DNA from 3 places in the Roseixanthobacter psychrophilus genome. Region 3 is predicted to be linked to each of the others. Evidence: predicted binding sites of a transcription regulator. Region 3 holds the regulator's gene; each other region holds the start of a gene.
What was found. Region 3 encodes LexA, which represses DNA repair genes until DNA is damaged. Its sites were predicted from a motif close to TGTTCNNNNTGTGTTCNG; they were not measured.
Positions count from the first base shown of each region.

Region 1: a site for LexA is predicted at 6,062-6,079, ahead of V5F77_RS06940 (ImuA family protein). Genes of this name have one in related genera too.
Region 2: a site for LexA is predicted at 5,076-5,093, ahead of uvrA (excinuclease ABC subunit UvrA). Genes of this name have one in related genera too.

Region 1 is NZ_JBAFWT010000005.1:7,298-14,625, forward strand. Features, by position in the region: gene V5F77_RS06910 (class I fructose-bisphosphate aldolase) at 1-834, shown strand, start outside; gene V5F77_RS06915 (thiamine phosphate synthase) at 1,025-1,651, shown strand; gene V5F77_RS06920 (tetratricopeptide repeat protein) at 1,663-2,760, shown strand; gene V5F77_RS06925 (inositol monophosphatase family protein) at 2,947-3,735, shown strand; gene V5F77_RS06930 (flagellar motor protein MotA) at 3,900-4,991, shown strand; gene V5F77_RS06935 (peptidoglycan -binding protein) at 4,994-6,013, shown strand; gene V5F77_RS06940 (ImuA family protein) at 6,210-7,232, shown strand; gene V5F77_RS06945 (Y-family DNA polymerase) at 7,229-7,328, shown strand, end outside.
Region 2 is NZ_JBAFWT010000006.1:142,815-150,142, reverse strand. Features, by position in the region: gene V5F77_RS08735 (peptidylprolyl isomerase) at 1-40, opposite strand, end outside; gene coaD (pantetheine-phosphate adenylyltransferase) at 76-597, opposite strand; gene V5F77_RS08725 (LysE family translocator) at 677-1,303, opposite strand; gene gyrA (DNA gyrase subunit A) at 1,303-4,122, opposite strand; gene ssb (single-stranded DNA-binding protein) at 4,393-4,938, opposite strand; gene uvrA (excinuclease ABC subunit UvrA) at 5,317-7,328, shown strand, end outside.
Region 3 is NZ_JBAFWT010000020.1:48,976-56,303, forward strand. Features, by position in the region: gene gltX (glutamate--tRNA ligase) at 1-313, opposite strand, end outside; gene V5F77_RS17350 (ComEC/Rec2 family competence protein) at 442-2,727, shown strand; gene lexA (transcriptional repressor LexA) at 2,817-3,533, opposite strand; gene V5F77_RS17360 (molybdopterin molybdotransferase MoeA) at 3,671-4,885, opposite strand; gene moaC (cyclic pyranopterin monophosphate synthase MoaC) at 4,968-5,450, opposite strand; gene V5F77_RS17370 (DUF2147 domain-containing protein) at 5,455-5,883, opposite strand; gene trpC (indole-3-glycerol phosphate synthase TrpC) at 5,975-6,766, opposite strand; gene trpD (anthranilate phosphoribosyltransferase) at 6,763-7,328, opposite strand, start outside.

The DNA.
Region 1 (7,328 bases), on a different contig from region 3:
TCCGGCGTCATCCTGTTCGACGAGACAATCCGCCAGAAGGCCAAGGACGGCACGCCGCTGGTCCAGATCATCCTCGAATCCGGCGCGTTGCCGGGCATCAAGGTGGATGCGGGCGCCAAGCCCCTGGCCTTCTGCCCCGGCGAGACCATCACCGAGGGCCTCGACGGCCTCGGCGGCCGGCTCAAGGACTTTTACGACCTCGGCGCCCGGTTCGCGAAATGGCGGGGCGTGATCGATATCGGTGCCGGCATTCCGAGCTATACCGCCGTGCGCGCCAATGCCCACGCTCTCGCCCGCTATGCCGCCTTGTGCCAGGAAAACCAGATCGTCCCGATCGTCGAGCCGGAAGTGCTCATGGACGGCGACCACAGTATCGACCGCTGCTATGAAGTCACCGAATGGGTGCTCAAGACCGTGTTCGAGGAACTTTATTATCAGCGCGTGCGCCTGGAAGGCATGGTGCTGAAGCCCAACATGATCGTGCCCGGCAAGAAGGCCCGCACCCAGGCTTCGGTCGAGGAAGTCGCCGAAAAGACCGTGCGCCTGCTCAAGGGCTGCGTGCCGTCGGCGGTTCCCGGCATCGCCTTCCTCTCCGGCGGCCAGTCGGACGAGGACGCCACCGCCCATCTCGACGCCATGGTGAAGCTGGGCGGCCTGCCCTGGAAGCTCACCTATTCCTACGGCCGCGCGCTCCAGGCAGCGCCGCAGAAGGCGTGGTCCGGCAAGGCCGAAAATGTCGGCGCCGCCCAGGCCGCCTTCACCCACCGCGCCCGCATGAATTCGCTCGCCGCCCTTGGTGAGTGGTCGTCCGAGCAGGAAAAGAAGGCCGCCTGAGCCGTCTTTCCCAGGCTTTAAAAGGCCCGTCCCTACCGGGGCGGGCCTTTTTCATGAGCCTTTTGAGGTCCTGAAGGGCGGATGGCGACGGCGGCCCTTGCTTTTCCCGCGCCGCTCAGACTAGCCATCGCAAGCGGCCGCGCTTCGTCGGCCGTGTTTTCGCCCGCTTCTTGGCAGACCGATCTATCCCATGTCGAACACTCCGCAGGCGCAAGGCGCCCGGCTCATGATGATCCTCCCCGCCGCCCCGGCCCTCGGCCGCAGCGCCGTCGCCGCGCGGGTGCGCGCCGGCGACATGGCCGCCGTCATTGCCCGCATGGGCGAAGGCAAGGGCGAGCGCGAGCGCCTGCGCGGCCTGATGGCTCCGGTCCAGGAGGCGGACGCCGCGCTGATCGTCGACGGTCGCGCCGATGTGGCCATCGAGATCGATACCGACGGCGCCCATCTCTCCAGCGTCGCGGCGCTGAAGAAGGCCATCGGCGGACTGAAGCCGGCGCGGATCGCAGGCGCCGGCGGCATCACCTCGCGGCACGACGCCATGGAGGCGGGCGAGGCCGGTGCCGATTATGTCCTGTTCGGCGGCTGGGGGGCCGATGCCCCGCCGTTCGAGGAGGTGCTGGATTTCGTCGCCTGGTGGGCGGAAGTGTTCGAGGTGCCTTGCGTGGGCGTCGCGAGCAACGCCGAGGAAGCCGAGCAATTGGCGCGCGCCGGGGCCGATTTCGTCGCGCTGTCGGGCGATTGGATTACCGGGGCCGAGGCCGAGGCCCGCATCGCCGAGATCGCCGCACGCATCGCGGCGGTGGAGCCCACGCCTTGAGGCGGTGGGCCGTGACCTGCGCGCGCGCGCGGCCCGGAGCGATCGCCGACGGCGGGCGGGGGCCGCTGCGAGCGGCGCTGCTTGCGCTGATGATGGTTGTGGGCGCATGGCCCGGACTGGCGCAGGCGCAGCCTCCGAACGGTCATAAGCCGGCGGCTGGGGCCAATGGCGCAAAGCCGGCCGCTCCGAACGGGGGGAAGCCGGCGCCCGCCGCACCGGCACCACCCCCGCCCGCCGCTTCGGCTGCACCGACCGGGCCGGTGGACATCGCCTTCGGCGCATACCAGGCCGGCCATTACCTGACCGCCTTCAACGAAGCCACCAAGCGGGTGCAGGCGGGCAACGATCCCGCGGCCATGACCCTGCTCGGCGAGCTTTATGCCCGTGGCTACGGCATTCCCTATGATCCCGCCAAGGCTACCCAATGGTATGAGCGCGCGGCCAAGGCGGGCTCGGCCAATGCCATGTTCGCGCTCGGCATGATGAATCTGACCGGCCAGGGCAAGGCGGTCGACGACGCGGCCGCGCAAAAATGGTTCGAGCAGGCGGCGAAAGCCGGCAATCCGGCCGCCGCCTATAATCTTGGCCTGATCTATCTCCAGGGCCGCGGCGTCACCCAGGATTTCACCAAGGCGGCGACCTACTTCAAGCAGGGGGCGGACGGCGGCGTGGCGGATGCCCAATACGCGCTGTCGGTGCTGCTCAAGGCGGGCAATGGCGTACCCGCCGACAAGGCCGCCGCGATCAAATATCTGACCGCGGCAGCCCAGCAGGACCACGTGACCGCGGAGGTGGAACTCGCCATCGCCATTTTTAACGGCGACGGCGTGCCGAAGGACGAGGCCGCCGGCGCCGCCTTGTTCCGCAAGGCCGCGCTTGCCGGCAATGCGATCGCCCAGAACCGCTACGCGCGCATCGTTTCCGTGGGGCGCGGGGCGCCCGAGAACAAGGTGGCCGCCGCCGCCTGGCACCTGCTGGCCAAGGCGCAGGGGCTCGGCGACCCCTATCTCGACGGGGTCGTGGAAGGCCTCTCACCCGCGGATCGCAAGATCGCGGAAGACATCGCCCGCAAGTGGATCGCCCTGACCCCCAACGCGGTCCAGCCTTGACGCGGCCTTGCGGGACGGGCAGAGGATCGCGCTCAATTCAATAGACGGTCGCCCGCGCGGCCTCCTTTTGCAGACCCGGCCCGGGGCGGCGCTTTCGCACCGCCGGATCTGCGCATTGACAGCGGCAGGCTGGCGCATCGTTCGCAGCGGATGGTGCCCGCGCCGCATGGCAGGAATGGCTTTCAGATGATCCGCTCTCCCCTCATCACCGTCATGGTCCAGGCCGTCCGCAAGGCGGCACGCGGCCTCACCCGCGATTTCGGCGAGGTCGAGAATCTCCAGGTTTCGGTGAAGGGACCGGCGGATTTCGTTTCGGCGGCGGACCGCAAGGCCGAGGACATCCTGTTCACGGAACTCTCCCGCGCGCGCCCCGGCTTCGGCTTCCTGATGGAGGAGCGCGGCCGGGTGGAAGGCACCGACCCGGCCAATGAATGGGTCATCGACCCGCTGGACGGCACCACCAACTTCCTGCACGGCATTCCCCTGTTCGCCATCTCGGTGGCGCTGGTGCGCAACGGCGCGCCGTTCGCGGGCGTCATCTTCAATCCGGTGACGGACGAATTGTTCGTCACCGAGAAGGGCCAGGGCGCCTATCTCAACGATCGCCGGCTGCGCGTGGCGGGTCGCCGCAAGCTTGCCGAATCGGTGGTGTGCTGCGGGTTGCCGCACATGGGCCGGGGCGATCATACCCGCTTCAATCGCGAGCTGGCCAAGGTGCAGACCCAGGTCGCCGGCCTGCGCCGCACCGGCTCGGCCGCGCTTGATCTTGCCTGGGTGGCGGCGGGGCGGTTCGATGCCTTCTGGGAGCGCAATCTCTCGTCCTGGGACATGGCGGCCGGTATTCTCCTGGTGCGTGAGGCGGGGGGCTATGTCTCCGACCTCGACGGCGGCGACCAGATCCTGGAAAAGGGCGACGTGATCGCCGGTAACGAGGACATGCGGCGCGACCTTCTGGCCCTGCTGAAGGCGGCCTGAGCCGCCCTTCTCCCCGCGTTTCCCCGGCATGGAGCGGGCGTGAGCCCCTCCCCGTGGCCGACCTTTGCACCGCTCCAATCCGCCGGCCATGCGCCGGGCGCGGTTCCTTTTGAGTCGATGTGTGCCATAGTCCGCTTTCAGGGGAACGGCCTGCGGGAGCGAAAATGGCGCGTGTCGTTGATCCGTACGTAAAGGTCTCGTCGCCCCGCATCTTCCTGGTGCGGATGGTCATCTTCCTCCTGCTCTGCGCGGCCCTCGCGGCGGTGCTCTACCAGCAGATCCAGGCCGCCTTCCTGAACAATCCCGGCCTGAATGCCGTGATCTTCGGCGTGCTGGCGGTGGGCATCATCCTGGCGATCCGGCAGGTCTCGCGCCTGTTTGCCGAGGTGGAATGGGTGAATTCCTTCCGCCTCGCCGATCCCGGCCTCGCCGTTTCCCGCGCGCCGACTTTGCTTGCCCCCATGGCCGCCCTGCTGGGCGACCGCATGGGCCGCATGGCGATTTCCCAATCCACCATGCGCTCGATCCTGGATTCCATCGGCACGCGGCTCGACGAGGCGCGCGACACGGCGCGCTATCTCACCGGCCTGCTGGTGTTCCTCGGGCTGCTCGGCACCTTCTGGGGCCTTCTGGAAACCGTTTCCTCCATCGGCGGGGTCATCAGCACCCTGGAGGTGCGGCCCGACAGCGGCTCCATGTTCGACGAAATCAAGCGCGGGCTCGCCGCCCCGCTCGCCGGCATGGGCATTTCCTTCTCCTCCTCGCTGTTCGGCCTTGCCGGCTCGCTGGTGATGGGATTTCTGGATTTGCAGGCCGGTCAGGCGCAGAACCGCTTCTATACCGACCTTGAGGATTGGCTCTCCACCACGGTGGAGGATCTCGGCGACCCGGTCGGGCCGATGCCGCGCGAGCGCATGCCCGCGCTGTCCGCCGTGCCCGGCGCGAGCCCTCCGCTCGCCCTGCCGCCGCCCGCCTCGCTGGACATCGCGCCGCTGGTGGAGGCCATGGCCAAGCTGGAGCGCACCCTCACCGAGTCCGGCTCCCAGCGCGTGACGTCGGCGGTTTCGCAGCTCGCCGAGAGCTTGCAGGGGCTGGTCACCCACATGCGCTCCGAGCAGGCGCTGATGAAGCAGATGATCGAGGTGCAGACCGGCCAGCAGGAGGAATTGCGCCGCATCGTCGACCGGCTGGACCAGACCCTCGACACCTATGACGAGACCGAGCCGGAGCCCGGGCGCGGCGGCAGGGGGGCCTGAGCATGGCTCTCGGCCGGCGCAGCCGCGAGCGCACCGTCGATTATTGGCCCGGCTTCGTGGATGCGCTGTCCACTTTGCTGCTGGTGTTCGTGTTCCTGCTCTCCGTCTTCATGGTGACCCAGTTTTTCCTGACCCAGGACATCTCGGGCAAGGACGACGCCCTGCAGCGGCTCCAGGCCCAGATCCGCCAGCTCACCGAGCTTTTGTCGCTGGAACGGGCGACCGGGCTGACGGCGGAAGGGGAATTGAGCGCCCTGCGCGCCAATCTCGACGCCACCACCGCCGAGCGCGACCGCCTCAAGGGCCAGGTGAGCGCCGCGCCCGCCGCCCCCGACCCCTCGCGCGAGCAGGCTCTGTCGCGCGAAGTGGATGTCCAGAAGGACGCCGCCTCCCGCGCCCTCGCCCAGATCGAATTGCTGAACCAGCAGATCTCCGCCTTGCGGCGCCAGATGGCCGCGCTGGAAGAGGCGCTCAACGCCTCCGAGCAGCGCGACAAGGAAAGCCAGACCCGCATCGCCGATCTCGGCCAGCGGCTGAACGTGGCGCTCGCCCAGAGGGTGCAGGAGCTGAGCCGCTTCCGCTCGGAATTCTTCGGCCGCCTGCGGGAGATATTGGGCAACCGGCCGGACATCCGCATTGTCGGCGATCGCTTCGTGTTCCAGTCCGAGGTGTTCTTCGACCGTGGGTCCGCCACCCCGCGCCCGGAAGCTTTGTCCGCGCTGGACCAGATTGCCGGCGCCCTCCTCGATCTTGAGAAAAAGATCCCGCCGGATATCTCCTGGGCATTGCGGGTGGACGGCCACACCGACAACCGGCCGATCTCGACGCCGCAATTTCCTTCCAACTGGGAATTGTCCGCCGCCCGCGCCATCGCGGTGGTGCAATATCTCATCGCCAAGGGCGTGCAGCCGACTCACCTGATCGCGGCGGGCTTCGGCGAATACCAGCCGATCGATCCCGGCACTACGGACGAAGCCCAGGCCCGCAACCGGCGCATCGAACTGAAGCTGACCGAACGCTGAAGGCGGGGAACGGCGGGCTTGACTCTCTCCCGCCGTTCCGGAATCTATAAGAACAAATAGGGAACACAAAAACGGTCCTTCCCGCTGGGCGCCAACCCTAGGCAGGGCCGCTTCCCCTCAATCCCCCCGGCACTCCGCCCGGACGGTGGCCCGCGCCGCCGCCCTGCCGGACTGCCGTCAGCAAAACGGACGGCCCATGTCCAATCCGAGCGCGATCCGCGCTGCGGGCGAGCTTGCGCGCCTGCGGCGCTGCATATCCGCCATCGAGCGGGGCGCGGGGTCCTCCCCTGCCTCCGCCGCCGCGCGCGCCCCCACCCCCTGGTCGGCGGGGGAGGCGCAGGACTGGGGCGAAGAGGAATGGGGCGACGACGCTTGGAATCAGGACGCGTGGAACCAGGACGCCGCCGGCCGGAACGCGGCCGAGCCGGGCCAAAATGCGCCGCGTGCCCGCCCCTCGGCCCCGCAGGATGAGAGCCGGGACGGTGCGAATGTGGAGGATGCGCCGCGCACAGTCCTCCCCCTCGGCGCTATCCTGCCCTTCGGCATCCCCGCCCTGGACGCGACGCTCGGCGGCGGGCTCGCCCTTGGTGCGCTCCACGAAGCCGCCGCGCTTCATCCCGGCGCGGAAGGCGCCCTCACCGCCTTCGCCCTCACCCTCGCCGCCCGCGCGGCATTCCAGCTCAAGCGCCCGGTCCTGATGGTGCAGCATGAATTGGCAGAGCTGGAGGCGGGTAGCCTCTATGCGCCGGGCCTCGCCGAACTCGGCCTGTGCGGCGGGGCATTGATCCTGGTGCGGGTGCGCAAGGCGCAGGACGTGCTGTTCGTGATGGAAGAGGGCCTCAAATGCGGCGGGCTTTCCGCCGTCCTCGGCGAAGTCGGCACCGTCTTCCCCGAAGCGCTTACGGCGACGCGCCGGCTTTCGCTGGCGGCGCGCGCCCGCCCGGTACTCGGCCTGCTGCTGCGCCAGCGGCCGGACGGCGCGGCCTGCGCCGCCCTCACCCGCTGGACCCTTGCCCCCGCCCCCAGCCGGCCCGACGACAGCCATGGCGGGCTCGGCCCGCAGACCGTGGCGGCCGGTTTGCGGCGCAACCGCCTCGGCCCGCTCGGCAGCTGGACCCTGGCCCTCGCCGGCGCCGGCTTCCGGCCGGTCGCGCCGGACGTGTCCGCGCCCGATGTGTCCGCGCCCGCCCCCAACCGCTGGCGCGAGGCCGGATCATGAGCGCTCCCCGCATGCCCAGCCGGCGGTATCTGTGCCTGTGGCTGGACCGTCTTTCCACCGATCGCCTGGAACGCAGCTTGCCGCCCGACGCGCGCC
Region 2 (7,328 bases), on a different contig from region 3:
TGGCAAGGCCGGCCAGGACGCGGCCGAGAAAGCGGTGCATGGGTTTCTCCTTGAGACCGATCAGCTATCGGAACGTCAGCGTTTGGGAAACTTCGCCTGCAGCCTTGCAAGCACGGCAGGCGGCACGAAGGCGGAAATATCGCCGCCCATGGACGCGATCTGCCGCACCAAGGTGGCGGTGATGGGGCGCACCCGCGGGGAAGCCGGCAGGAATACGGTCTGGATGTCGGGTGCCAGCGTGCCGTTCATGCCGGCCATCTGCATTTCGTAATCAAGGTCGGTGCCGTCCCGCAGGCCACGGATCAGCAGGCCAGCGCCCGTGCGCTGTGCCACGTTCACCACCAGATTGTCGAAGGTGATGACTTCGAGGGTCGCCCCCTCCTCCGCCGCCACCGGCTCGCAAACCTCGCGCAGCATGTCGAGGCGTTCGGTGGCCGTGAACAGCGGGGCCTTGCCGGGGTGGATGCCCACTGCCAGGACCAGCCGGTCCGCCAGGCGGCACGCAGAGCGCACCACATCGAGATGCCCGTTGGTGGGCGGATCGAACGAGCCGGCATAGATGGCGGCGCGGGTGGTGTGGGCTTGAAGAGCGCTCATGGACGCGAAGGGTTAGCTGCTGGCGCGAAAAGGCGCAATGGGCACCGGCGCTTTGCTATGTAATTGGAGATGTGCAGGCTCAGCGCCGTCCAGCCGCGAGCAAGACCATGGCACCGCCGGCGAGGATTCCCGCCGAGACCTTGTCCGCCAGACGCGCAAAGCGGCCTGCAACCGCCGCCCGCAGCCGATCTGCCGCCAGAGCCCAGATGATGTCGCCGATGAGCGCGATGATCGCGAAGGTGGCAGCCAGAAAGGCGATCTGGAGCGCCGGGTGGGCGGTATCGGTAACAAATTGCGGCAGGAAGGCCGCGTGAAACAGCAGGGTCTTGGGGTTGGCAAAAGCGACCGCAAGGCCGCGCGCGAATGCGGCCCGGCCGGACGGCGGCGCCGCGGCGCCGCCCTTTCCGGCGTTGCGCCATTGCAGCACCGCAAGCCAAGCGAGATAGGCAGCGCCGATATAGCGCACGAGATCGAAATTACGGGAGAACGCCTCGACCAGCCAGGTCAGGCCCGCCGCCACCACAGCAAGCTGAAGGACTAGCCCCACATTGACGCCGGCGGTGGTGAGCAGGCCCGCCCTGCGGCCATGCTTGAGGCTGGTGCCGACGATCAACGCCACGTTGGGTCCAGGCGTCGCGCCGAGGGCAATGCTGGCGAGCACGAAAAGGGCCAGGTTTTCGGCCGAGATGAGCCCGCCAACTGCCATCAGGCGTCACCGTCTTCCGCGGGTCCGGCGGCATCGGGATCGATGTCGTCCGCCGGCCCTTCAGCCGAAAGACCGGTGGCCTCGTCGTCCTCGCTGATATGCTCCACCGAGACCACATGCTCGTCGGCGGCGGTGTTGAACACGATGACACCCTGGCTTGAGCGGCCGACGATGCGGATGCCTTCCACCGGGCAGCGGATCAACTGGCCGCCGTTGGTCACCAGCATGATCTGGTCCGGGTCCTTCACCGGGAAGGAGGCGACGAGCTTGCCGTTGCGCTCGTTCACCGCCATGGCGACGATGCCTTTGCCGCCGCGGCCGGTAACGCGATATTCGTAGGACGAGGTCCGCTTGCCGTAGCCGTTCTCGGACAAGGTCAGGATGAATTGCTCCAGCGCCGTCATCTGAATGCGCTTGGCTTCGTCCAGCGGGCCTTCGCCTTGCGCGCCCTCGGCCCCACCCTCTTCGGCATCGGCCTCGATGACCGGCGGTTCCTCGGCTGCTGTACCGGGGGCTCCGCTCAACGCGCGCCGCTCGGCATTGGCCATGCGCAGATAGGCGGCCCGTTGCTCCGGCGTCGCGTCCGAATGGAAGATGATCGCCATGGAGATGATCTTGTCGTCGTTCTCCAGCCTGATGCCGCGAACACCTACCGAATCGCGCCCCTTGAAGACGCGCACGTCCGTGACGGGGAAGCGGATGCAGGCGCCGTTGGCCGTGGTCAGGAGCACGTCGTCCTGCTCGGTACAGAGCTGAACCGAGGCGATCGACTCGCCCTCTTCCAGCTTCATGGCGATCTTACCGTTGCGGTTCACCTGGCTGAAATCGGCAAGTTCGTTCCGCCGCACCGTTCCGCCGGTGGTAGCGAACATGATCTGCCAGCGGCCGTGCTCCTCGCTCTCCTCCGGCAGAGGCACGATGGAGGTGATGCGCTCGTCAGGATCCAGCGGCAGGATGTTGATCAGCGCCTTGCCCCGCGCCTGCGGAGCTGCGGCCGGAAGGCGCCAGACCTTGAGCTTATAGACCTGCCCCTTGGAGGAGAAGAACAGCACCGGAGCGTGGGTGGAGGCGACGAACAGGCGGGTGACGAAATCCTCGTCGCGCGTCTGCATGGCCGAACGGCCCTTCCCGCCGCGCCGCTGGGCGCGATAGGTGGAAAGGGGTACGCGCTTCACATAGCCCGCGTGCGAGACCGTGACGACCATCTCCTCGCGCTGGATCAGATCCTCGTCGTCGAGATCGCCGAAGCCTTCGACGATCTCGGTGCGGCGAGGCGTGCCGAACTCGGCCTTGATGGCATTCAGCTCGTCGCGAACAATCTGCTGAACACGTGCTCTACTCGCAAGAATTTCGAGGTAATCAGCGATTTCGATGGCAAGTTTATTGAGTTCGTCCGCGACCTCATCACGGCCGAGCGCGGTGAGGCGCTGCAGGCGCAGATCGAGGATGGCACGAGCCTGCTCAAGCGAAAGGCGATACGTGCCGTCGGCCGCAAGGGTGTGCCTCGGATCGGCGATCAACTCGATCAGCGGGGCCATATCCTTAGCCGGCCAATCACGATCCATCAGCGCTTCTCGCGCGCTGGCGGGATCGGGTGCGGATCGAATTAAGCGTATAACTTCATCGATGTTCGCGACCGCAATGGCGAGGCCGACCAACACGTGGGCGCGATCTCGTGCCTTGCGCAGCAGAAATTTTGTGCGCCGGCTCACGACCTCTTCTCGGAACGAGATGAAGGCAGTGAGCATGTCATGCAAGGTCATCACAGAGGGTCGCCCGCCGGAGAGGGCAACCATGTTGACGCCAAAAGACGTCTGTAACGGCGTCATGCGATAGAGATTGTTCAGGACGACGTCGGCCTGGGAATCGCGCTTGATTTCGATGTAGACGCGCATGCCGTCGCGGTCGGACTCGTCGCGGATCTCGGAGATGCCTTCCAGGCGCTTGTCCCGCACCAATTCGGCAATCTTCTCGATCATCGTCGCCTTGTTCACCTGATAGGGAATCTCGGTGACGATGAGTGCTTCGCGGTCCTTGCGGACGGTTTCGATCGAAACTTTCGCCCGCATCATGATGGAGCCGCGGCCGGTCAAATAGGCTTGGCGGATGCCGGAGCGGCCGAGGATCAGCGCACCGGTCGGAAAATCCGGGCCAGGCACGATGTCGAGCAGCGCCTCAGGATCCAGTAGAGGGTCGTCGATCAGCGCCAGCACCGCGTCGATCATTTCGCTGAGATTGTGCGGAGGGATGTTGGTGGCCATGCCCACCGCGATACCGCCCGCGCCGTTCACCAGCAGATTCGGGAACTTGGCGGGAAGGACCGTCGGCTCGCGCTCGCTGTTGTCGTAGTTTTCTTGGTAGTCGACGGTGTCCTTGTCGAGATCGTCCAACAAGGCGTTGGACACCTTCTCCAGGCGCACCTCGGTGTAGCGCATGGCCGCGGGCGGATCGCCATCCACGGAGCCGAAATTGCCTTGCCCATCCACCAGGGGCAGCCGCATCGAGAAGGGCTGCGCCATGCGCACCAGAGCGTCATAGACTGACTGGTCGCCGTGAGGATGGTATTTACCGATGACGTCGCCGACCACGCGGGCCGATTTGCGGTAGGACTTGTTCCACTCGTAACCGTTCTCGTGCATCGAGAAGAGAATACGGCGATGAACCGGTTTCAAGCCGTCCCGCACGTCAGGCAGCGCCCGCGCCACGATCACGCTCATGGCGTAATCGAGATAAGAGCGGGACAATTCCTCGGTGATGGATACTGGCCGGATGTCGGAAGGTAAATCACCTCCCTGACGCGGCGTGTCGTTGTCAGCCAAAAGATGGGTCTCTCTTGAAGAGCTTATAAGCTCTTTCTTTTAGCCGATTCATAGCTGCCACGCCAGCGAAAGCCCCCTGGCGCGGAGATAAATACATTTGTTTTTTCAATAGTTTACGCAAAAGGGCCTGATCTTGTGACGCTGTTGCCCGATCAGTGCCGCCCTGCCCCGCCGAAAAGCGGCCCGAAAAACGCGCGGCGCAAGGCCTTGCTGGAACGGCTGCAGCAGGCCAAAGGGCCGCATGCCGGCCCAAGTCGTCGTCTGTTCTCCTCAGAACGGAATTTCGTCGTCCATATCGTCGGAGGGCCGGCTCCCACCAGCACCGCCCGTGCTGCCGGGACCGCCGCCGGAGCGACGTGCTCCGCTTCCCCCACCGAACGATCCACCTCCGCCACCCATGGGGCTGGAGGAACCGAAATCGGAGCCGCCGCCATATTCGTCGCCCCCGCCCTCGCTGGATCCACCGCTACGACCATCGAGCAGTGTGAGTTCGCCACGATAGGGGCGCAGGACGACTTCCGTCGTGTATTGCTCGCGCCCGTCCTTCTCGTATTTCCGGGTTTCAAGCTGGCCTTCGATATAGACCTTGGAGCCTTTCTTCACGAAACGCTCGACAACGCCCACCAGGTTCTCATTGAGAACGGAGATGCGGTGCCACTCCGTGCGTTCCTTGCGCTCGCCGGAGGCCTTGTCGCGCCATGTCTCAGAGGTGGCAATACTGAAGCTCGCAACCCTGCCGCCGTTCTGAAACGAACGGATTTCCGGGTCGCGCCCGAGATTGCCGATCAGGATCACCTTATTGACGCTGCCGGCCATCGTCCGCTCCATAATCCTGCAGGCCGGAAAATGCCGGCCAAATCCGATCTGCACCCTAGCGTCCCGCCTTCGCGATGCGAGGGGCACCGCGGCCTTTTCCACCAATAAGGTCTGGGCAGGTTAGCGTAGGGCATGAATGTTCTTGATCTGTTCTAGCAATCGCGCACACTGGCTGCAAGATGAGTCTTCACTCGCCCATTCCTTTTTTCGGGTCCGACACCTATGTTCGTCATCCGTTCTCTATCGCAGCGCACACAGCGCCCTAAATAATGCAGACGGCAGGCCGTATGGCGCACCGCACCTTTGGCCGCACGCCGGTCTCCGCCCCCGCATAGCTTAAGCCCGAGCCCCATGACCGATCGCGCGCTTCCTACCCCCATGCCCTCCTCTCTGTCGCAGCGCCGCGATGCGCGTCTGCTCTCCGTGCGCGGGGCGCGGGAGCATAATCTCAAGAACGTGGACCTCGATATTCCGCGCGACAGTCTGGTGGTGTTCACCGGCCTTTCGGGCTCGGGGAAATCCTCGCTCGCATTCGACACGATCTATGCGGAAGGCCAGCGACGCTATGTGGAAAGCCTTTCGGCCTACGCGCGCCAGTTCCTGGAGATGATGCAGAAGCCGGACGTGGACCAGATCGATGGTCTGTCGCCTGCCATCTCCATCGAGCAGAAGACCACCTCGAAGAATCCGCGCTCCACGGTGGGCACGGTCACCGAGATCTACGACTATATGCGCCTGATGTGGGCCCGCGCCGGAATTCCGTATTCTCCCGCGACCGGACTGCCGATCGAGAGCCAGACCGTCTCTCAGATGGTCGACCGGGTGCTCGCCTTGTCGGAAGGGGCGCGGCTCTATCTTCTTGCCCCGGTGGTGCGTGGACGCAAGGGGGAATACCGCAAGGAATTGGCGGAATTCCTCAAGAAGGGTTTCCAGCGCGTGAAGCTGGACGGCACCTTCCTCGAGATTGCCGAGGCCCCTGCCCTCGACAAGAAGTTCAAGCACGATATCGACGTGGTGGTGGATCGCCTGGTGGTCCGCGCAGACATCGCGACCCGCCTCGCCGACAGCTTCGAGACCGCGCTCGCCCTTGCGGACGGCATCGCTGTGGTGGAATTCGCCGACGAAAAGGATGATGACGGCTCGCCGAGGCGCATCATGTTCTCGGAGAAGTTCGCCTGCCCGGTCTCCGGCTTCACCATTTCGGAGATCGAGCCACGGCTATTCTCATTCAATAATCCCTTCGGCGCCTGTCCGGCCTGCGACGGTCTCGGCGTGGAACAGACCATCGATGCCGACCTTGTGGTGCCGGACAAGTCACGCACCTTGAAACAGGGCGCCATCGCTCCCTGGGCGAAATCCACCTCGCCGTACTACGGGCAGACGCTGGAAGCGCTCGCCAAGCATTACAAGTTCAAGCTGACGGTACCGTTTGCGGACCTGCCGGAAAAGGCGCGCGACGTGATCCTCTACGGCTCGGGCGAGGAGCAGATCGCGTTTGCCTATGACGACGGGCTGCGGGCCTATGAGACCCACAAGACCTTCGAAGGCATCGTGCGCAATCTCGACCGTCGCTGGAAGGAGACCGAAAGCGACTGGGCACGCGAGGAGATTTCGAAATATTTTTCGACCGTTCCGTGCGCGGTCTGCCACGGCTACCGTCTCAAGCCGGAGGCGCTGGCGGTGAAGGTCGGCGGCATGCATATCGGCGAGGCCGGAACACTCTCGGTGCGTGCGGCGAGTGCCTGGTTCGAGGCCCTGCCGGCCCTGCTGACACCGAAGCAGAACGAAATCGCGGCGCGCATCCTCAAGGAGATCCGCGACCGCCTGCGCTTCCTCATGGATGTGGGGCTGGAGTATCTCACGCTGTCGCGCGCCTCCGGCACGCTCTCGGGCGGCGAGAGCCAGCGCATCCGTCTCGCCTCCCAGATCGGTTCCGGCCTTTCGGGGGTCCTTTATGTGCTGGACGAGCCCTCGATCGGCCTTCACCAGCGGGACAATGCGCGCTTGCTGGAGACGCTGAAGCGTCTGCGAGAACTCGGCAACACTGTGATCGTGGTGGAGCACGACGAGGATGCCATTCTCGCTGCCGATTACGTTGTGGATGTCGGCCCCGGTGCCGGGGTGCACGGCGGGCGCATCGTCTCCCAGGGCACGCCGGCGCAGGTCATGGCCGACCCCAACTCGCTGACCGGAAAATATCTCACCGGTGCGCTCGCGGTGGGCGTGCCGACGCGCCGCCTGCCCAATTCGCGCAAAATGCTCGCGGTGAGCGGTGCGCGCGGCAACAATCTGAAGAATGTGCGGGCGGAGATTCCGCTGGGCCTGTTTACCTGCGTCACCGGGGTTTCGGGCGGCGGGAAGTCCACGCTGCTCATCGATACCTTGTACAA
Region 3 (7,328 bases):
CTTCGGCCGTGGCATAGCAAGGATAGGCATTGCCCAGCGCCAGCATGTCCGCGACCGCCTGCTGATGCCGGGCGACGCGGGAGAATTGATAGACCGTGTCGCCGTCCCATTCGATGCCGAGCCAGCTCAAGCCGTCGAGGATCGCGTCGATGGCTTCCTTGGTGGAGCGCTGGCGGTCGGTGTCCTCGATGCGCAGCAGCATCTTGCCGCCCTTGGCGCGGGCATAGAGCCAGTTGAACAGCGCGGTACGGGCGCCGCCGATGTGCAGGAAGCCCGTGGGGGAGGGAGCAAAGCGCGTAACGATCTCTGACATGAAGGTCCGCCGAAAAGGGGGTCTGGAGCGGGGCGGCGCGCCGCCGGAGGTGCCGTATGGACCGGCGGCATGTGGCGCGCGGGCGGCGCCCGTGTAGCATAGGCCGGCGCGTTGGGGAACGCGGGGGCATGGCAAGGACATCACACACCGGCGATGAAGACCCGCCGCGCGCCGCGAAGGGCGCGGCGCGCGCGCTTGCGTGGACCGGCCGCGCGGTGCCAAGGCTGCGCGCGACCATGTTCCTCGCGGACCTGCGCGCGCGGTTCGGCGCCGCCCTCATCGCCGACCTTATGGCGGAGGCGGAGGCGGGCCGCCTGGTGCTGTGGCTGCCGGTGCTGTTCGCGGCCGGGATCCTGCTTTATTTCGGCGCGGACCAGGAGCCCTCGCTTGTCGCCAGCCTCGTGCTGACGGCGGCACTGCTGGCGGCAACCATCGCGGCGCGCGCACGGGCGTTCTCGTTCGCCGCGCTGAGCGCGGTGCTCGCACTCAGTTGCGGCTTCACGATGGCCTGCCTGCAGACCGCCCGCATCGCCCGCCCGGTCCTCATCCCGCCGGCCGGCACCGTTCAGCTGACAGGCTATGTGGAGCATCTGGAGAAGCGGGCGAGCGCCGACCGCATCATCCTACGGGTCGAGACCGCCAAGGCCAAGGGGCTCGATGTGAAGCCCGAGCGGGTGCGCCTGTCGCTGCCGCGCGGCTCGGCGCCGCAGGTGGGGGCGAGCCTGAGCCTGCCCGCCCGCCTGCTGCCGCCGCTCGGGCCGGCGATGCCGGGCGCCCATGATTTCGGCCGCGCGCCCTGGTTCGCCGGCATCGATGCGGTCGGCTTCTCCTTGGGTCCGCCGAAGCCGATCGCACTTGCCACCGCGCCGCCCTTCAGCGTGCAGATCGCCGCAACCGTTCATGGGGTGCGTGTAGCGCTCGCCGAGAAGATCCGTCGCGTGCTGCGCGGCTCCGCCGCCGACATCGCGGTCGCCTTGGTGACCGGAGACCGCTCCTCGATCACCCCGGCGGTCGAGGAGAGCATGCGCCTGTCGGGCCTCACCCATGTGCTGTCCATCTCCGGCCTGCACATGGCGCTGGTGGCGGGCACGCTGTTTGCGCTGGTGCGCGGCGTGCTCGCACTATTTCCACCGCTGTCGCTGGGAGCACCGGTGAAATCCCTGGCGGCGGGATGCGCGCTGCTCGGGAGCGCGGCCTATCTCGTGCTGTCGGGAAACGACGTCGCAGCGCAGCGCTCGTTTCTCATGCTGGGGCTGGTGCTGCTGGGGGTGATGGTGGGGCGGGCCGCTTTGACCTTGCGCAGCGTCGCGGTGGCGGCGGTGCTGGTGCTGGCGATCGCCCCGGTCTCGGTGCTCGATCCCGGCATGCAGATGTCGTTCGCGGCGACACTGGCGCTTATCGCCGCGTTCGAACGCCTGCGCCCGCTGCGGCTCGGTTGGGCGGCGCACGGCTTGGCGGGACGCGCCGCGCTGAAAGCCGCGCTGTTCGTCGGCACCCTGGCGCTGACCTCGCTGGTGGCGGGGCTTGCGACGGCGCCTTATGGGGCGCTGCATTTCCACCGGGTCGGCGCCTATGGCCTTCTCTCCAATCTCGCGGCCATGCCGGCGGTGAGCTTTCTCGTGATGCCGTTCGGCCTGCTCGGGGTTCTGCTGCTGCCGTTCGGCTGGGATTCCCTGGCGTGGCCGGTGATGGGCGTCGGCATCGACATCATGGTCGCGGTCTCCGACCGGGTCGCTGCGCTGCCCGGCGCGGGCCTGAGGACCGATTGGTTCAACCCGGTGGCGGTCCTTGTCCTGAGCCTTGCCCTGTTGTGCCTGTGCCTCATGCGCACCCGGCTGGCGGCGATTGCATTGCTTCCCGCCGCCGCGGCCTTCTTGCTCGGCGGCGCCCCGCTGCGCCCCGATATTCTCATCGCGCCCGATGGGCGGACGGTGGCGGTGCGTATCGCGGACGGGACGCTCTCGATCCTCGGGGCGTCCGCGAACAAGATGGTGGCGGAGCAATGGCTGAGCCGCGAGAGCGATGCACGCAGCCCGCAATCCCCGGGCCTCGCCGACGCCTTCCTTTGCGACCGGATGGGATGCACGGCCCGCACGTCCGGCGGCATCGTCGCTGTTTCGCGTCGCCCGGAGGGGCTGGAAGCCGATTGCCTGAATGCGGTTCTGGTGGTGAGCCCCAATCCCGCCCCCATCAAATGCCCGGCGCAGGTGGTCACACCGACAGACATGGCGCGCACCGGGACCCTCGCGCTGTTCCACGTCGCCGGCGCCATGCGCCCCGAGGAGCTTTGGCGCGTCGCGCCAGCCCGCACGCCCCAGCGACAGAGGCCCTGGATGCCACTGTTGCCGCCTATGGCAGAGCCGTCGACGGCATCGAACTCCGCCTCGCAGGCGCAGGAGGATGCCTTGCGCTAGTTCAGCCGTCGCATTCGGGAGAGAGGGGAGCGCGCGAAGCTCAAGGGATTAAAACATCTGGCGGGCAGGGATGGCCGCCCGAGAAGATCTCAATAACGGCGCATCAATCCCACGAGCCGGCCTTGGACGCGCACCCGGTCGGGACCGAAGATCCGCGTCTCATAAGCCGGGTTGGCAGCTTCGAGGGCGATGGAGGCGCCCTTTTTGCGCAGGCGCTTCAAGGTGGCTTCCTCGTCGTCCACCAAAGCGACGATGATATCGCCGGTCTCAGCCGTATCGCATTTGCGGATCAGCACCGTGTCGCCATCGAGGATGCCGGCTTCGATCATGCTGTCGCCGCGCACTTCAAGGGCGAAATGCTCGCCCGAGCCAAGCATTTCCGGCGGCACGTTCAAGGTATGGCTGCGCGTCTGTATGGCCGAGATCGGCGAGCCGGCGGCGATGCGGCCCATAACCGGCACGGTGACCGTGGGCGAGGCATCCTCGTCTTCCATCGGTGGGCGGACCCGTCCAAGGCTGCCCTCGATCACGCTCGGGGAGAAGCCACGCCCGCCGCCGGAGGAGCGACTGGCCGCAAGGCCAGGCGCCGCGCTGTCGGGCAGGCGCACCACTTCCAAGGCACGGGCGCGATTTGGCAGGCGGCGGATGAAGCCACGCTCTTCCAGCGCCGTGATCAGGCGATGAATGCCGGACTTGGAGCGAAGATCCAGCGCTTCCTTCATCTCGTCGAAAGAGGGAGGAACGCCGGTCTCTTTCAAGCGCTCATGGATGAAACGCAAAAGGTCGTATTGCTTGCGCGTCAGCATGGCCTCGTCCGCCCCCATCCCAATTTCCGCTTTTCAAGCGATGCCCGAGAGACATCACAGAAAACGAAACAAATCATGAACAAGCATTAGCTGTTCCTTTTGTGTTCCGCAAGGGTGAACATCTCGTAAACGGTATTTCAGGAGGGAAACGGGAGGATCATGCAGGGGTCGCCCACCGCGCCCGGAGGGGCAAAGGCGGGGCGGATCAGCAGGCAATCGGCCGCGGCGAGGGTCGAGAGCATCGAGCTGTCCTGGATCGGCAGAGGGGTAGCGCACACGGCGCCGTCCTCGGCATGGGAGAGGGTAGCGCGCATGTAATCGATGCGGGAATCGTTCGCCCGGGTGGGCGCGCCGAGCCGTGCCGGCCGGGGCTCCGGTGCCAGCCTGGAGGCGCCCTGCAGGGCGTTCAGCAAGGTGGTGAGGAACAGCACCGCGCAGACATAGGCGGAGACCGGATTGCCCGGCAGCCCGAGCACTTGCATCGCGCCGCGCGCGCCGAACATCAGCGGCTTTCCCGGCCGCAGCGCGATTCTGTGAATGGTGAGGGCGACCCCTTCGTCCCGCAGCGCGGGCGCGATCAGGTCGTGTTCGCCCACCGAGGCGCCGCCCGAGGTCACCAGCACGTCGACCCCCGATTCGGCCGCAGCCCGGATGGCGGCGCGGGTGGCCTCCAGGGAATCACCCACCAGGCCGAGATCCACCGGCTCCGCGCCGCAGGCGCGCGCAAGTGCGGCGAGCCCGTACACGTTCGAGACCACCACCTCCGAGAGCGCGCCGGTTCCCGAGCCGGGCCGCACCAGTTCGTCGCCGGTCTGCAGAATGCCCACCTTCGGCCGGGCGCGAACATCAAGGCGCGCATGATTTGCGGCAGCGGCCAGCATCACGTCGCGGTCGGTGAGGCGATGCCCTGCCCGTAGGATGAGGCCGCCGGCCGGGAAGTCGAAACCGGCCTTGCGCACATTGCGCAGCGGGGCGGTATGCACGGTCGTGGTGATGGTTGCGCCGTCGCGGGTGATGTTCTCCTGGATCACCACCGTGTCGGCACCGTGCGGTAGCAAGGCCCCGGTGAAGATCCGCACCGTCTCGCCCGGCGCGATCGTGCCGGCAAAAGGACGGCCGGCGGCGGATTCGCCGATGACCCGCAGCGTGGCCGGGACCTCTGCGATGTCGGCGCTGGAAACTGCGTATCCGTCCATGGCCGACATGTCGGCCGCCGGCTGGCTGCGCAACGCCCAGAGATCGCTTGCAAGCACCCGGCCGGTGGCCTCGGCCACGCTCACGCTCTCGACCGGCAGCGCAGCGATGCCCGCCACCACAAGCGCAAGCGCCTCATCCACGGGCATCAAGGCCATGTCGCCTGCTCCGAATCCATTATGCGTTCGGATGCGTTATACCAACGACCACGGTCTTTGACTGGTTTCGATCTGAATTCGCTCAGGCGCCTGCGGCGCGCCATTCGCCGGAGCGTCCGCCGGATTTTTCCAACAGGCGAACCCCCTCGATGCGCATGCCGCGGTCGGCCGCCTTCGCCATGTCGTAAATGGTCAGGCAGGCGATGGAAACCGCAGTGAGCGCTTCCATCTCGACGCCGGTCTGGCCGCTTACCTTCACCCGCGCGCGCACCACGAGACCGGGGAGGGCGGCATCCGGCGCTATCTCCACCTCGACCTTCGAGAGCATCAGGGGATGGCAGAGCGGAATCAGCTCGTGCGTGCGCTTGGAGGCCATGATGCCGGCAATGCGGGCGACGCCGAGGACGTCGCCCTTCTTCGCATTGCCGGACAAAATGAGGTCCAGCGTCTCGGACGCCATGATGACCCGGCCCTCCGCCAGAGCCTCGCGCGCGGTCACCGCCTTGTCCGCGACATCGACCATGCGCGCGGCGCCCTGGGCATCGAGGTGGGTCAGTTCGGACATGGCGTCAGCGGCTCCTGGTCCAGGTCTGGGTCTTGCAGAAGGGCACGATCACGCACCCGCGCACGTTCAGCGTATTGTCGCCGTCGAGGCGCAAGGTGGCGCTATAGGTCTTGCCGTCGTCGGCATTATAGATCTCGCCGCCCGTCCATTCGGCCGGGCCACCTGCGAAGCCTTGGAGAATCTGCAGGCCCTTCAGCGGGCGGGTCCGCAGGGCCGCGTTGGAATTATTGACATCCTTCAGGCCCGGGTCGGCCTTGATGCCGTCGGACGAAACGAGCCGGCCGCACACGGAACTGCCGCACCGGGTGATCTCTACCAGTCCGTTTTTGGTCGGCGTCGCCCAGGTGCCGGTCACATCGGCGGCGCGCGCGGGCAGGGCGGCGATGGGAAGGGCGGCGATGGACAGCGCGGCCGCCAGAAGCAGCGTCTTCATGAGCATTCTCCCTTGGTCGTCATTTGCGCATCCACCTCGTTGGCGGGTGGACGGGACGGCATTAGACTTCAAGGTGACGTATACGGCAAGTTTACGCCGCAAGCAGCGTTCGGGTCGCGGATGCGACATCGGTTTGCCGCATGAGGCTTTCGCCCACCAGGATCGTGCCGATGCCGATGCCGGCGAGCCGCGCCACGTCCTGCTGCGTGAAGATGCCGCTCTCGCCGATGCAGATCCGGTCCTTCGGCACGCGGGGCGCCAGGCTCTCGCTGGTTGCCAGCGTGGTTTCGAACGTGCGCAGATTGCGGTTGTTGATTCCGACCAACGTGCAGGGCAGGGCAAGCGCCCGGTCCAACTCCTCGGAATCATGGACTTCCACAATGGCGTCCATGCCGTAGGCGGTCGCCGCATCAAGCAGATCGCGGGCCAGCGCGTCATCTACGCCGGCCATGATGATGAGAATGCAGTCGGCGCCCCAGGCCCGCGCCTCCGCCACCTGATAGGTGTCGTACATGAAATCCTTGCGCAGCACCGGCAGCGAGACAGCGGCGCGGGCGGCCATCAGGAATTCCGGCGCGCCCTGGAACGAGGGCGTGTCGGTGAGCACCGAAAGGCAGGTCGCGCCCCCGGCCTCATAGGCGCGAGCGAGCGCGGGCGGATCGAAGTCGGCCCGAATCAGGCCCTTGGAGGGACTGGCCTTCTTGATCTCGGCGATCAGCGCCGTGCGGCCGGCGTCCAGGGCCGCGCGCAGGGCGCCGGCGAACGGACGGACCGGGCTTGCGGCGCGTGCCGCCGCCTCGATTTCGGCGCGTGGGCGGGCGGCCTTGGCGGCTGCGATCTCGACGCGCTTATAGGCTTCGATACGGGTGAGGATGTCGCTCATGACGGCACCTTGGGCGCGACTTTGTCCGAAATCATGACAAGCGTCTCCAGACGTGCGCGGGCGGACCCCGTGTCGAGCGAGGTCTGCGCCATCGCAACGCCTTCGCGCAGGTCCGCGGCCCGGCCGGCGATCAGGAGGGCGGCCGCCGCATTCATCACCGCCACATCGCGATAGGCGCCGGGCTCCCCGTCCAGGACGGCGCGCAGAGCGACCGCATTATGGGCGGCGTCGCCTCCCTTCAACGCCTCGGACGGAACGCAGCGCAGGCCTACATCCTCGGGCGCGATCTCGAACGTGTGGATCCGGTCGTCCTCCAGCGAGGCGATGTGGGTGACGCCGCAGAGGGTGATCTCGTCCAGGCCGTCGGAGCCGTTGACCACCCAGGCGCGCTGCGAGCCAAGGGTCCGCAGCACTTCGGCCAGCGGCACGATCCAGGATTTGGCGAACACGCCGACCATCTGCCGCGTCACCCCGGCGGGGTTGGAGAGCGGGCCGAGCAGGTTGAAGATGGTGCGCGTGCCCATTTCCACCCGCGAGGGTCCCACATGCTTCATGGCGGGGT